Regions from separate parts of the uncultured Enterovirga sp. genome, predicted to be linked through region 1. Evidence: riboswitches for the same ligand, from Rfam matches in the RefSeq annotation. Region 1 holds a riboswitch; the other holds the start of a gene.
The links. A riboswitch is a leader RNA that binds a small molecule or an ion and turns the genes downstream of it on or off. The one in region 1 is predicted to bind cobalamin.

Region 1 (7,655 bases):
GCGCTCGCTGCCGCGGTGGGCGCCGAGACAACCGTGATCGACATCGGCATCGCGGCGGATCTTCCGGCCCATCCCGGCCTGGTCGACGCCAAGGTTCGCCGTGGAACCCGCAACGCGGCCCGCCAGCCCGCGCTCACCGCGGACGAGGTCGAAGCGGCGCTGGCAGCCGGTGTCGCTGCCGCAGGGCGCGCCGTCGATGCGGGTGCCGATGCGATCCTGCTCGGCGAGATGGGGATCGGCAACACGGCCGCCTCCGCCCTCCTGATGCACCGCCTGCTGCCGGCACCGCTCGCAGATTGCATCGGCCCCGGAGCCGGTCACGATCCGGAAGGGCTCGCCCGCAAGCGCGCGGCGCTGGCCCGGGCAGCCGCCCGGACGGCGGCGACCGAGCCGCTCTCCGTCCTGGCGGAGTTCGGCGGGCTCGAGATCCTCGGCATGGCAGGCGCCGCGATCGGGGCCGCAGCCCGGCGCCGGCCGGTGGTGGTCGACGGCTTCATCGCGGGCGTGGCCGCGCTCGCCGCCTTGCGCTTGAGGCCGGGGATTGGGGACGCGCTCGTCTTCGCCCATCGTTCGGCCGAGACGGGCCACGCCCTCCTCCTCGCGGAACTCGGCGCCGAGCCCTTGCTCGATCTCGGTCTCCGGCTTGGCGAAGGCACGGGCGGGCTTCTCGCCCTGCCGCTGCTGCGGGCCGCGTCCCGCCTCCTCACCGATGTCGCGACGCTGGATGAGGTGCTGGCCGGTGTCGCCTAGGCTCGCCCCGGAGGGCAGGCTCCTCGCTGCAGCGTTCCAGATGCTGACGCGGCTGCCGATGCCGGCCGTCTCCTTGGACGACGACTGGCTGGCGCGGTCGGCCAAATTCTTCCCGCTCGTGGGTCTGCTCGTCGGCGCGCTCTCGGCCTGCGTGCTGACGGGCGCCGCCCTTCTCTGGTCCGGGCCGATCCCGGCCATCCTGGCGGTCGCCGCCGGTCTCCTCCTCACCGGCGCGCTGCACGAGGACGGGCTCGCCGACACATTCGACGGGTTCGGCGGCAGGAGCCGCGAGGCGCGGCTCGCCATCATGAAGGACCCGCACCTCGGCGTGTTCGGGGCGCTGGCGCTGGCCGTGACGCTCGCCCTCAAGGTCGCGGCCCTCGTCGCCCTTGCGCCGCCCCTCGCAGCCGCGGCGCTGGTCGCCGGCGCCGCCGCATCGCGGTTCGGCGCCGTCCTCGTCATGTGGCGAACCGGCTATGCCGGCGACCGCCATGCCGCCAAGGTGCTGCACGGCTCCGGCCGTCCGAACGCCCGCGAAGTCGGCGTCGCGCTGGTTCTCGCCGCCCTCCCCCTCCTTCTGCTCGATCTCGCGACCGCTGCCTGCGCCCTTATGGGGGCGGCCCTCTTCGGTCTCGTCCTTGCCTGGCGAGCCTGCCGCGGCGTCGGCGGCCATACGGGCGACGTGCTCGGGGCCGTGATCGCCGTGTCGGAGGCCGGCTTCCTGCTCGGCGCGGCGGCGGCCTTCGGGCGGCCGTGACCCGGATCGTCGTCTGCCCGACGGAGCATGCCGTCCGCTCCTGCGAGGCATTCCGGCCCTCGCACGCGGTCAGCCTCGCCGCCCCGGGCGGAGCCGTTCCGGACCTCGCCTGCGAAAACCGGCTCGTCCTCCTCTTCAACGACATCGCGGAGCCGAGGCCGGGGCTCGCCGCCCCATGCCGGGACGACATTGCGGCCCTCCTCGCCTTCGGCGCGTCCTGGACCGGGGCCGCGCCGCTCCTCGTGCATTGCCAGGTCGGGATCAGCCGCTCCACAGCGACCGCCTTCATCCTCGCCTGCCAGCGCGAGCCGGACCGCACGGAGATCGCGGTCGCCGAGGTCCTCCGGGCGGCCTCGCCCTGCGCCACGCCGAACCCGCTCATGGTCGCGCTCGCGGACGACCTCCTCGGCCGGGCCGGCCGCATGGTCGACGCCGTGCGCCGCATCGGACGTGGCGCGGATTACCGCTCCTACGAGCGCTTCGAGCTTCGCCTCGCCGCACGGGGCCCGTCGACCCCGGTGTGACCCGGAAGCCGCATGCGGGCGCGAGCGCCGGACGGCAGGCCGGCAGCGCTTGCGCCCGGCGCATCCCTCATGGTCAGGTCGACGCGCTTTCGGTGCCCCGATTCCGGGGTGAAACGGGAATGCGGTGAGGATCTCGGATCCGATGCCGCGGCTGCCCCCGCAACTGTAGGCGGAGAGTCTCGCTCCGACATGCCACTGGCTCAGGCCGGGAAGGCGGAACGGGACGACGATCCGCGAGCCAGGAGACCGGCCGAAAGCGTCACCAGACCCCGCGGCGGTGGGCCGCGAAGGAGTTGTCATGACGCTTTTGCGACCCGGCGCTCTCGCGCCCGTTCTCCTATGCCTGCTCGCCAGTGTCTCGGCGCGGGCACAATCCGCCCCGGTCGAGCTTCCCGACATCGTCGTCACGGCCGACCGGCAGCCCGAGCCGATCGCGCGCTCCGGGAGCGCGATCTCGGTCGTGACCCGCGACGAAATCCAGCGCTTCAACCCGACGTCCTTCGTGGACGCGCTGCGCAGCGTGCCGGGCCTCGACATCACCGAGACGGGCGGTCCGGGCGCGACCACCTCCGTGCGGCTCCGGGGCGCGAATACCGGGCAGACGCTGGTGCTGATCGACGGCATCCGGGTGAACGATTCCGTGCCGGCGAGCGGTGATTTCGACTTCGCGAACCTGCTCCCGTCCGCGATCGACCGGATCGAGGTCCTGCGCGGGCCGCAGAGCGCGCTCTACGGTTCGGACGCGATCGGCGGCGTCATCAACATCATCACGAAGTCCGGCGGCGGCGAACCTCGCTTCGAGGCCCGGACCGAGGCCGGCAGCTACGGTACGCTGAACACGAGCGCGACCGCCTTCGGCTCGGCGGGTCCCTGGTCCTACGCCTTCTCCGGAGGCGGCCAGAAGAGCGCCGGCTTCTCGCGCTACGGCTTCCGCATCGGCCAGCTCGAGCGGCGGTTCGGCGGCTTCGAGCCCGACGGTTTTTCACGTTGGGGCGGCTATGGCCGGCTCGGCTATGATGCGGGCGAAGGCGTGAAGCTCGAGTTCGGAATCTTGTCCTCGAAGACCACTTCGGAGCTCGACGCCGCCTCCTCGACCCTGCCCCGCCTGACCCAGGCCACCGGCCCGACGCGCATCTTCCCCGACACCCCGGGCGAGGCCGAGCGGCGGTTCACGCAGGTCTTCGCCCGCGGCACGGCCGAACAGGGACCGCTGACCCACAGCCTGACCGTCTTCGCCAACCAGACCGACCGCTACTTCCGCGAGACGAGCTACCGCACGAACGTCCTGCGGCAGAATACGACGACGACCAACACCGACTTCTTCAGCGACCGTCTCGGCGCCGAATACCAGGGCACCCTGAAGCTCGACGCGTTCGGGTCGCTGATTTTCGGCGGCAAGTTCGAGACGGAGCGGGGCCGCACCTTCTCGCAAACCCTCTCGCCGGTGCCGCGGCCGCGCTTCGGCACCTTCGACGGCGAGCAGAACACGCGCGCCCTCTTCGCGCTCTACAGCCTGCCTGTCGGGGAGCGCATCATCCTGACCGTCGGCGGCCGCCACGACGAGGTCGGCCAGCGCGACTTCGATACCTGGCGGGCCACCGGCGCCTATCTGATCCCGGAGACCGGGACGAAGCTTCGGGCGAGCGGCGGCACGGGCGCGAAAGCCCCGACGCTGTTCCAGCTCTTCTCGCCGCAGAACGGCAATCCCGCCCTGTCTCCCGAGACCAGCATCGGCTGGGACGCCGGCGTGGACCAGACCGTCCTGGACGGACTCGCCAAGGTCTCGGCGACGGTGTTCGGCAACAGGTTCCAGGACCTGATCGAGTTCGACTCGGTCACCCAGCGCTATTTCAACACCTCGCGGGCGAAATCCTCCGGGGTCGAGATCGAGGCGTCGCTGACGCTGGTGCCGGACTGGGTGCGGATCTCCGGCGCCTATACGAACCTCAACGCCAAGGACGAGCGGACCGACCGCACCCTGCAGCGACGGCCGGATCATGTCGGCCGGATCTCGGTCGCGCTCACGCCGCTCGACGGGTGGCTGGTCGAGCCCCGGGTGACCATCGTGTCGCGCCGCTTCAGCGGCTCGAACGAGACCCAGCGGCTGCCGCGCTACGCCCGGCTCGACCTCTATAGCGAGTACAAGATCGACGAGACCTGGCGCGTCTTCGGCCGGATCGAGAACCTCACCGACACCCGCTACCAGGAGGTCCTGAACTACGGCACCACCGGCCGCGCCGCCTATGCCGGGCTCGGCGCCACGTGGTAGCCAGGGCGATGGCGTTCAGCCCCCTCCACCATGCCGCCGGCTTCGCCGGACGGCATGGTCCCCCTCCCCCAGAGGGGGAGGAGACGGTGCCGCTCCATCCCGCGTGGGTGCTCTGCCGTGATAGTGCCGCCTGGTCTCCTCCCCCCATGGGGGAGGGGGACCACCCGAAGGGTGGTGGAGGGGGGAGGCCGTGACCCGTCCCGAAAGCCGAACGCTCGTCCCACTCGTCCTCGCGACCCTCCTCCTCGCGCTCTTCCTCGTCTCCCTCGGGATCGGCCCGGTGCGCCTCGCGCCCTGGACCGTGGCCCGCGCCCTCCTCGGCTTCGGGACCGAGACGGACCGGATCATCGTGGCCGAGATCCGCCTGCCGCGGGCGATCCTGTCGGTCGCGATCGGGGCGGTGCTCGGCCTCTCCGGGGCCTCCATGCAGGGCCTTCTCCGCAACCCGCTAGCCGCGCCGTCGCTCTTCGGCGCGCCGCAGGCTGCCGCCTTCGGGGCTGTGGCCATGCTCTCGCTCGGGCTCGCGGACGCGCTCTCCTACGCCCTGCCGGCGGCCGCGATCCTCGGCGCCTTCCTGTCGGTCTTCGGCCTCGTCGCCATCGCGGGACGGCGGGCGGGGCTGACGCTCCTGATCCTGTCCGGGCTCGCCATCTCGAGCCTGGCCGGGGCTGCGACGGCACTTGCCCTCAACCTCGCGCCGAACCCGTTCGCGGCGCTCGAGATCGCGTTCTGGCTGCTCGGCTCGCTCGAGGATCGCTCGATGCGGCATGTCGCGATGGCCCTGCCCTTCATCGCGGCAGCAGTCGTGATCCTGTTCTCCTGCCGGGGCTCGTTCCGGGCGCTGACCCTCGGCGAGGAGGCGGCGCAGAGCCTCGGGATCCGGGTGTCGGCTCTCCGCTTCGCCGTGATCGTCGGCGTGGCGCTCGGCGTGGGCGCGGCGGTCGCGGTCGCCGGCACGATCGGCTTCATCGGCCTCGTCGCGCCGCACCTCGTGCGGCCGCTGGTCCGGTACGATCCCGCCCGGCTGCTGCTCCCCGCCGCGCTCGCCGGCGGCATCCTTCTGACGGCCGCCGACATCGCCGTGCGGCTGATCCCGTCCACGACCGACATCAAGGTCGGCGTGCTGACGGCGCTGATCGGCGTACCGTTCCTGCTCTACCTGATCGTGCGGGAGCGGCGCCGCCTCGGCGCCGGGATGCTCGCGTGACCCTCGTGCTGCAGGACCTCACCGTGCTGTTCGGCGAGCGCCCGGTCGTGGACCGCGTCTCGCTGACGCTCCCGCCCGCCTCCCTCGTCGCGCTCGTGGGACCGAACGGCGCCGGCAAGACCTCCCTCTTGCGTGCGCTGGTCGGGCTCGTGCGGGCCACCGGCACGGCCCGGCTCGACGGCGCCGACCTCGCCCGGATGGCGCCGCAGGCCCGCGCCCGGGCGCTCAGCTACCTGCCGCAGGGGCACGAGGCGCATTGGCCGCTGCCGGCCCGGGACATCGTCGCGCTGGGCCGGATCCCGCACGGCGCGAGCGACCCATCGCGGCTGCGGCCGGAGGATTCTACGGCCGTCGACGACGCGATGCGGATCACCGGGACCGGCTACCTCGCCGACCGGCCCGTGACGACGCTCTCCGGAGGCGAGCGCGCCCGCGTTGCCTTGGCCCGGGTCTTCGCGGTTGGCGCCAGGCTCATCCTCGCCGACGAACCGACCGCCGCGCTCGACCCGCGCCACCAGATCGACGTCATGCGGGCCTTGCAGGAGGCCGCCCGCGCCGGCGCGCTCGTGATCGCGGTGACCCACGATCTCGGCCTCGCGGCTCGCTTCGCCGACCGCGTCGTCGTCATGATGGCCGGGCGGGTGGAGGCGGACGGCGCACCTGACGCGGCGCTCGCGCCCGAGGTGCTGCGGCGCGTCTTCGGGGTCGAGGCCTACCGGGCCGAGCATGGGGGCCGGATGGTGGTGGTGCCCTGGTCATAGCGCCGGAGCGCGGCCGCGAGCCGGTCGAACCCAGCCTCGTCCGGCGGCAGCCCGAACCGGAGGAGGTCCGGCGCCCAGGTGAAACGCCGGACCCAGATATGCTCCGCCGCGAGAGCCTCATGCAGCGCACGGGCTTCGGGATGGCGCGCCAGCCGGTAGAGGCTCGTCCCGCCGACGATCTCGAGGCGGCCCGCTTCTAACACGCGATCCAGCGCGGCCGCCTCACCGGCGAGTCGCGCCCGCATGCCATGGGCCCAGCCATCATCCGCCAGGGCCGCGGCCCCGATCGCGAGCGCCGGGCCGGAGACGGCCCAGGGCCCGAGGGCGGCCCGGATCGCGTTTGCGATAGGCTGGCCCGCGACCGCGAAGCCGAGCCGGAGGCCGGCGAGTCCGTAGAACTTCCCGAACGATCGCAGGACGACGACCGGATAATGCGCGACCAGCGCGACGCTCGTTCGCTTCGGGACGATGTCGGCGAAGGATTCGTCCACGATGAGCCAGCCGCCCCGCTCCTGGCAGAGGCGGGCGGCGTCGAGCAGCTCTCCGTCCGAAAGGAGCCGTCCGTCGGGGTTGTTCGGGTGGACGACGACGAGGTGGCGGGCGTCGTGCGGGCTTCGAGGCTCGCCCGCCCACGTCGCGGGACCGGCTCGCACCTCAGCCTGAGGACGTGAGTGGATTCCACGACCCTCCTCATCCTGAGGTGCCCCGCGAAGCGGGGCCTCAAAGGACGCGCCACGCCCTGGCTGGCCCACGAACGCGGACACGTCTGTGATTTCGTGCACGTCCACCCCGGCCAGCCGCCAGCTCGCTTCGTGCTCGGCATAGGTCGGGCCTAGCACGGCCACGCCGCCCGGCGGTGCGAGGCGGGGCAGCCACTGGATCAAGGCCTGGGTTCCGGGCGCGGCCACGATCCCGGCTTCATCCGGGACACGGTACGCGGCCCGGGCGGCTCCGAGCAGGCTTTCCGCGTCGGGAGCCGAAGGCAGCCGCTCCCAACCCTGCCGCGCCAGCGCCTCGGGCACGGGCCAAGGATGGGGATTGATGCCGGTCGAGAGGTCGAGCCAGGGCGGATCGCCCGCGCCGTGGCGGGCCATCGCCTCCGTGAGATCGCCGCCGTGGATCATGGGCCCGAACGGAGTCGCCGCCTCTCCCTCCCCGGAGGGGAGGGCCGAGTCGGCGAAGCCGAACCGGGGTGGGGACACCCGGCCCCGTGACCCCACCCCGGTTCGAAGCTGCGCTTCGACTCGCCCTCCCCTCCGGGGAGGGACAGCGGCCGCGGCCGCGGCCGGGATGACGGGTCAGGCGCCAAGGGCCCCATCCAGCACCCGGGCGACATGCAACGCGTCCCGGCCCGTGCCGTCGTGGATCTGGTGGCGGCAGCTCGTGC
Region 2 (7,655 bases), on a different contig from region 1:
CGATACAGGGCGCGCCCGTGCCAGCGCGGCAGCCAGTCGGGCAGGCCGAGGAGGGACAGGGCGTCCGTCTGGCCGACATGGCGCTGGTAGTCGCTGAACCCCTCGACCACCTCGCGGGCATGGCCGCCGCCGAGCTGGCGGCCGAAGATCGTGCGGCAGATGATCTCGGCCGTGAGCTCGGCCATCTGCGACAGCGCGTCGATCTCGGTCCCGGGTGGGAGCGCGGCCCAGCGGTCGCGGGCCTCCACGATCGTGTCCACCATCACGGGCGCGAAGAGGGACACCTTCGAGGTGTGGATCACCGGGCCGACGAGCTTGCGGCGTCGGCGCCAGGTCTCGCCGTCGGAGATGAAAAGCCCGTCGCCGAGGAGCGGCGACAGCGCGTGCCGCATCTGCGGCGATTTCCGCTCGAAGCTCGCGGCGTGCTGGCTGAACGCCTCCTGCACGGTGTCCGGGCTGTTGCACACGAAGACGCTGCGGGCGAGCAGCTTCGTCTCCATGAACTGGGTCTCGAAGGCCTTCTCGGTCCAGATCTCGAGGAGGCTGCGCCGGGCCCGGCGGATCAGCTCGAAGGCCGACAGCCGATCGGGGGGGCGGTGGGGAAACGGGGGGACGAACGCGCTCACATGGGCCTGCGGGAAGGGCGCCTGCTGCCGGTTGCGGGCGAGGCTTAGGCCGGGCCGGCGCCCTGGGCAAGCCGCTTCACGATCCGTTCAGTTGCCGTGGCCCGCCGTCCATGGCACCCGGCCGTGAGGTCGAGGACAGGACAGCCACATGCACGCACAGGTCGGGATCATCGGGGCGGGCCCGGCCGGGCTGATGCTGTCGCACCTCCTCCACCTCGCCGGAATCCGCTCGGTGATCGTCGAGAGCCGGTCCCGGGACGCCATCGAGGCGACGATCCGGGCGGGCGTCCTCGAACAGAACACGGTCGACCTGATGGTCGAGACGGGCCTCGGCGACCGTCTCGGGCGCGAGGGCCAGGTCCACGAGGGCTTCTCCTTCCACTTTGCCGGGGAGGGGCACCGGATCGACCTCCGGGCGCTGACCGGGCGGGCCATCACGGTCTATCCGCAGCACGAGGTGCTGAAGGACCTGATCGCGGCCCGGCTGGAGGCCGGGGGCGAGATCGTGTTCGACGCGAGCGATGTCTCGGTGCAGGACGTGACCTCGTCGCCCCGGATCCGTTTCACGGATGCGGAAGGTCGCAACCAGGACCTCTCGGTCGACATCCTGGCCGGATGCGACGGTTTCCACGGCATCTGTCGGCCGGCGATCCCGGACGCGGTGCGGCAGGACTACATCCGGATCTACCCCTTCGGCTGGTTCGGGATCCTGGCCGAGGCGCCCCCCTCGGCCGAGGAGCTGATCTATGCACGCCACGAGGACGGCTTCGCGCTCATCTCGACGCGCTCCTCCTCGGTGCAGCGCATGTATTTTCAATGCGACCCGGCCGAGCGGGTCGAGGATTGGTCCGACGACCGGATCTGGAGCGAGCTCCAGCGTCGGGTCGCCGGAGACGGGTTCCGGCTGGTCGAGGGGCCGATCTTCCAGCGCAACGTCGTCGCCATGCGGAGCTTCGTCTCCGAGCCGATGCAGCATGGCCGGATGTTTCTCGCGGGCGACGCCGCCCATACCGTGCCGCCCACCGGCGCCAAGGGCCTGAACCTCGCGGTGGCCGATGTCTGGGTTCTGGCCCGCGCGCTGGAGCGCCACTTCGCCGGCAAGGGGTCGGAGTCGCTGGAGACCTATTCGAAGACTGCGCTCCGGCGGGTCTGGCGCGCGCAGCATTTCTCCTGGTGGATGACCTCGATGCTGCACCGCTTCGCCGAATCCGGCGAGTTCGACCGGCGCCGTCAGTTGGCCGAACTCGAATTCGTCACGAGTTCGGACTCGGCCGCCCGGACCGTCGCCGAAAATTATGTCGGGCTGCCGCTGGAGGCAGGACCGCATTGAGCGACGCCGACGGCATGGTGGTTCGGGTACGCTGCCTCCCTTCCGGCCGGTGCCGCCTACAAAAGGGCGACGCGGCTGCCTAGCTCGGGTCAGGACGTTTTGGAGCAGGTGATGGCCGGGACAGCATTGGTCGTGGGAGCGAGCGGCATCGTCGGCAGCGCGACGGCGCGGCGGCTGCTCGACGAGGGCTGGCGGGTTCACGGCCTATCCCGGCGGCCGACTGAACAGGCCGGCGTAGAGCCAATCTCCGCCGACCTGCAGGACGCGGCCGGCACCACCCGGGCGCTGGCCGACGTGAGACCCGACGCCGTCTTCATCACGACCTGGCTGCGCCAGCACAGCGAGGCGGAGAATATCCGGGTCAATTCCGCGATGGTTCGCAACCTGCTGGACGGGCTGCGCGGCGGCGGCAGCACGCGCCATGTCGCGCTCGTGACCGGACTGAAGCATTATCTCGGGCCCTTCGAGGCCTATGGCAAAGGCGCCCTCCCCCAGACCCCGTTCCGCGAGGACCAGGGCCGGCTCGACATCGAGAATTTCTACTACGCCCAGGAGGACGAGGTCTTTGCAGCCGCCGCCCGCGACGGCTTCGGCTGGAGCGTCCACCGCCCGCATACCGTCATCGGCATGGCGGTCGGGAATGCCATGAACATGGGCACGACGCTCGCGGTCTACGCCACCCTCTGTCGCGAGACGGGCCGACCCTTCCGGTTTCCCGGGTCGCCGGCGCAGTGGAATGGCCTGACCGACATGACCGACGCCCGGCTGCTCGCGCGTCACCTGCTCTGGGCGGCGACCAAGCCGGCCGCCCGGAACGAGGCCTTCAACGTCGTGAACGGCGACGTCTTCCGCTGGAGCTGGATGTGGGGCCGGATCGCCGATTGGTTCGGGCTGGGGCCGGCGCCCTTCGACGGCACGATCCAGCCGCTCGAGGGGCAGATGGCGGACGATGGCCCGGTCTGGCGCCGCGTCGCGGAGCGCGAGGGCCTCGCCGAACCCGACCTCGCCCGCCTCGCATCGGCCTGGCATACGGATGCCGATCTCGGACGCCCGATCGAGGTGGTGACCGACATGAGCAAGAGCCGCCGCCTCGGTTTCGCGGCCTACCAGCCGACCGACGACGCCTTCTTCGATCTGTTCACGCAGCTCCGAGCGGACAGGCTGATCCCCTAACGCGCGGCTACCCGGCGAGCGCCGCCTCGACGGCGGCGCGGTCCATCTCCTTCAGCCCGATCACGACGAGCGCCGGCCTCGAGGCGACCGCGCCAGGCCGGGCGAAGGCGAGTTCGACCCGCTGTCCGACGCCCTGCACGGCGAGGGCAGCCTGCTTGCCGTCCACGGCAGCGTAGCCCTTGACGCGCAGGACGCCCGGGACCTCGAGTGCGGCCTGGACGCGACGGCGGACAGCCTCGAGATCCGGGGCCGAGGCGGGCGCGAGGACGAAGCTGTCGAAATCGTCGTGGTCGTGCTCCTCCTCGGCATCGTGGTGGCCGGCCCGGGGGCCCTGGTCGTCCTCCGCCGCGGCCGCGAGCCCGATCAGGACCGACGGCGAGAGGTCGGCCTCGCGCGACCGGACGATGCGGACCCCCGGACGGATGTCGCGCGCGAGATCGGCCTCGATCGCGGCCAGCGTCTCGGGCGAGACGAGGTCCGCCTTTGAGAGGACGACGAGGTCGGCGCAGCGGAGCTGGTCCTCGAAGACCTCCTCGACCGGATCGTCATGAGTCCGGGCCGGGTCGTGCGGAACTTCGTCGGTGTGGAGCGCAACCCGCCCTTCCGCAAAGGCGGTCGCATCGACGACCGTGACGACCCCGTCGACGGTCGCGCGGGTGCGTACGCTCGGCCAGTCGAACGCCTTTAGGAGCGGCTGTGGCAGGGCGAGGCCGGAGGTCTCGATCACGATCGCATCGAGCGGCCGGTCGCGGCCGAGAAGCAGGTCCATGGTCGGGATGAAGTCGTCCGCCACCGTGCAGCAGATGCAGCCGTTGGTGAGTTCGACGATGTCGCCCGGCCGGCAGGCGCCTGCGGCGCAATCCTCGATCAGCGATCCGTCGAAGCCGATATCGCCGAACTCGTTGACGATCACGGCGATGCGCCGGCCATTCGCGCGCTCCAGGAGCGAGCGGACGAGCGTCGTCTTTCCGGCTCCCAGGAAGCCGGTGAGTACGGTCACGGGAACACGGGGCGAGAGGGGAGCTGACATGGAAAACCTCGGGAGGACTGGTGTGGTGGCACGTCACCCCCGAGCACGTCTCGCCGCCACCGCCGAAGCGGAACGGTTTGGCCTCGCCGGATCACCCCGCCCGGCGCGCTCGCGTGTGACCACGGCTGACGGCAGGTCTCCTGCCTCGCGACTTCGACGCCCCCGCCGCCTTCCCGGGACCGAGATCCCAGTGGCCGTCATGGCGGGTGGCTCGCCGCTTACAGTTGCCGGGGCAGCCGCGGCCTCGGGCGAACCCCACCGCGTTCCCTGTTAGGCCCCGAAGGGCACCGTCGCGGCCGAAATAGGGGAGGCCGCAACGTCGAGTCAAACGCGTCGCGCCCTCAGCGAAGCGTGCCGAGGCGCTCGGCGAGGTTCGCTTTCAGCGTCCGGCTCCGGTCGTCGAGCTCGGCCTCCGGAACAGCCCCGAGGATCGCCGCGGCCTCGCGCAAGGCCGCCAGCGGGTCTTGCGAGGAGTCGGCGAGGAGGACGAGGCTACCGGCGAGCGCGAGGCGGGGCGGCACGGCCTCTCCCGCCGCGAGGACGCGGCGGATCTCCACGACCTCGCGGCGTGACGCCAGGACAAGGTCGGTCAGCTTGAAGCTGCCGGCGATCATGGCGCGCGTCTCGAGCGCGAGGACGAGTGTCGTGCGGGCGGTGAGATGCCCGCCCGCAGCGATCGTGCGAAGGAGAGAGATGCCCTCCTCCATGATCCGCAGCCCCTCCGGACCATCCCGGCCCAGCGCACAGAAGGCGCCCTGCTTCACGAGCGCGGCCGCGAGCTGCCCCCGGAATTGGTCCGTCGCCGGCCGGAGATCAACGAGGCGGCGGAGCACCTTGACCTGTTCGTCATAGGTCTCGAGCGCGCCGTCGAAATCCTGAATCTGACCCTGCAGGAGAGCGAGGGCTCCGAGAAGCTGCTCGAGACCCATCACCGGTCTCACCGCAGCAGCGTCGATGCCGGCCAGAATGCGGGCGATCCCGATGGCCTCCCGGAAGAGCGCGATGCCGACCTGCATCTCGCCCGTGTCGCCGCGGACTTCGCCGAGGTCGCGCAGGGCGAAGACGAGATCGTGCTGCGCCTCCGCATTCCCGGGCTGCCGCGACGCGAGGGTCCGGCTCAGCGTCAGGCGCTCCTCGAAGAGCCGTGCCGCCTCCGCAGCGTCGGCGGTCGCGCGCTTGACGCCGCCGACGAGCGACAGCCCGACCGTGACCGAGCGGAGGTAGCGCAGGTCGAGCGGGCTCTGGGCGGCGAGCGCCCGGAAGATCGCGAGATTCTCGGAATAGGCCGCGAGGGCGCGAGGCCAGTCGGAGAGGTAATAGGCGCCGTTGCCGAGCTTCTCGAGCGCGATGCCCAGCGTGCGCCGCCGTTCCGCGTTGTCGGGATCGCGGCGCACGAGTTCGCGCTCGATCGCGACCGCCCGCTCGTAGAAGCCGACCGCCTCGGCCGGACGGCCGCTCTTCTCGTCGAGCTGGCCGAGATTGACATAGGCGACCGACAGGCTGCGCTGCATGCCGACGCTCGCCGGGAACTCCGCCGCCAGCGCCTGGCTGATCCCCGCGCCCTCGCGGTAAGCCGGCTCGGCGGCGTCGCGGTCGCCGCCCTCGAGGGCCACGTAGCCGAGGTCGAACAGCGCGATCCCGAGCCTGTCGCGGAGTTCGCCGTCGCCCGGGGTCGCGGCAACCTCGCGGCGCAGGATGTCCAGCAGCTCGCGATAGGCCGCGAGCGACCCGGCCTCGTCGCCGGCCCGGAAGCGGGCGTCGCCGAGCCGGCTCAGCGGCAGGGTCACTCGGCGGCGGATTTCCGGATCATCCGGCGCCCGCGCGGCGCCTGTCCGGGCGAGGACGAGCGCCTCGTCGTAATGCCGGACGGCGCCCGACAGGTTGCCGCCCTGCGAGACGGCGTCGCCGAGGGTGACGAGCGGCACCGACAGGTCGCCCTCGACCCGGCGATCCTCGGGCCGCAGCACGACGAGCCGGCGCAGGATCGCGACCGCCCGCTCGGCATTCGTCCGGCCCTCGGGCACGTCGCCGACCGTGAGATACATGCGGGCGAAGTTCTGGAACATGGCGGCCCGCGCCCGCAGGAGCTCGGGATCGTCGGGCGCGATCTCGGCGAGCCGGTCGCTGCCGGCCTGGACTGTCGTCAGGATCGTCCTCAGCGCGTCGAGTCGCATGCCGGCGACATCGCTCAGGCCCTGCACGATGTTGAAGACGACGTCGCGCACGGCCTGGCGGGCGATGCCGAAATTGCGGACGGCAAGCTCCGTCTGCTGGCGCGCCACCCAGGTCTGGAACACCGCGCCCGCCGCCACCAGTGCGAAGATGACGGCAGCCGCGCCCGTGATCATCTGGGCGCGGCCGGCCCGGATGCGGGAGGCGCGGACGAAGGCCCGGGTCTCGGGCGCGATCTCGTCGCCGTAGCGGGCGACGATGTTCTCCGCCTCCGCCAGCGGTAGGCCGCGCGGCAGCAGGAGGTCGGGGCGCCGGTTCAGCTGCCAGCGCTGCCGGCGGCGCTCGATCTCCCCCCGAATGCGATAGAAATCGGCGCTGCCGGCGACGATCTCGCGCGTCCTCGCCCAGTCCGTGAGGACGCGCTGATGGGCGAGGCGGACGAGTGTCCCGTCGCCCGCGTCGGTCAGGGTCAGGAGACGCGACGCGACGAGCGCCTCGATCAGGCGGCGATTCGGCTGGTCCGGGGCCGCCTGGTCGAGCGGCACCGGCGTCACCGTCAGGGTACCGGCGAGCGCGCCCTCCGTCTCGAACTGGGCGAGATCTCGGGTCAGACGGGGCAGCGTGCGGATCGCCGCCGGGTCGAGATTCGCAAGGGCCCGCTCGCCGACTTCGTCGATGATGCCGGTCAGGCCGCCGAGGTCCCGATAGACATCGAAGGGCAGGATGGTCCGGACGGGCTCGCCCGGCACCCCCTCCTGCCGACGCCCTTCGTAGAGACGGGCGAGCGCGAGCTGCACGAGCGGCAGCATGTCGGGTCGGTCGGCCTCGCGCAGCAGCCGTTCGTCGACGCCCTCGCCCGTCTCCGGATCCCGACCGAACGCGAGATCAGCCGCCGCGGCCGGCCGGCGCACGATCTCGGCGAGTTCGGCCGGCCCGGGGGGAGCCAGATCGTAGCTCGCGCCCGCCTCCTTCAGGGCCTTGAGGCCGGGATGGTCCAGCATCGCGCCGTAGAGGTCGGCCCGGAGCGTTGCCGCGACCCAGACCCGGCCGGTCCCCGCGAGCGCGGCCACGGCCGTGACGAAGCTGTCGCGCGAGAAGCCGGAGAGTCCGGGCGCGAAAAGCTCGTCCAGTTGATCGATGACCAGGACGAGGTCCGTCCGGACGAGGCGCTGGCGCCGCTCGCTCGCCTGGGCGGCAGCCCCGATCCGGTCCAGCGCTTCGACAGCGAGCGCCGCTCCTACAGCCGGTTCGGCCGCGAAAAGGCCGGCGAGCGCCGGCGCGTCCTGCACATTTCCATCGACGAGCTCGGGCAGGGCGGGGCCGC

Region 2: linked by a shared signal. The riboswitch ahead of cobW (cobalamin biosynthesis protein CobW) and the one ahead of ACFE87_RS03690 (TonB-dependent receptor plug domain-containing protein) in region 1 are both predicted to bind cobalamin.

What each region holds. Positions count from the first base shown of each region.
Region 1 covers NZ_CAXTAZ010000004.1:77,325-84,979, reverse strand. Annotated here, with positions in the region: gene cobT (nicotinate-nucleotide--dimethylbenzimidazole phosphoribosyltransferase) at 1-750, shown strand, start outside; gene cobS (adenosylcobinamide-GDP ribazoletransferase) at 740-1,507, shown strand; gene ACFE87_RS03695 (tyrosine phosphatase family protein) at 1,504-2,031, shown strand; cobalamin riboswitch at 2,105-2,301, shown strand; gene ACFE87_RS03690 (TonB-dependent receptor plug domain-containing protein) at 2,330-4,300, shown strand; gene ACFE87_RS03685 (FecCD family ABC transporter permease) at 4,491-5,507, shown strand; gene ACFE87_RS03680 (ABC transporter ATP-binding protein) at 5,504-6,268, shown strand; gene cobD (threonine-phosphate decarboxylase CobD) at 6,220-7,392, opposite strand; gene ACFE87_RS03670 (FAD-binding and (Fe-S)-binding domain-containing protein) at 7,567-7,655, opposite strand, start outside.
Region 2 covers NZ_CAXTAZ010000034.1:22,902-30,556, reverse strand. Annotated here, with positions in the region: gene ACFE87_RS16315 (cytochrome P450) at 1-626, opposite strand, end outside; gene ACFE87_RS16310 (4-hydroxybenzoate 3-monooxygenase) at 775-1,956, shown strand; gene ACFE87_RS16305 (SDR family oxidoreductase) at 2,068-3,129, shown strand; gene cobW (cobalamin biosynthesis protein CobW) at 3,137-4,159, opposite strand; cobalamin riboswitch at 4,272-4,466, opposite strand; gene ACFE87_RS16295 (AAA family ATPase) at 4,501-7,655, opposite strand, start outside.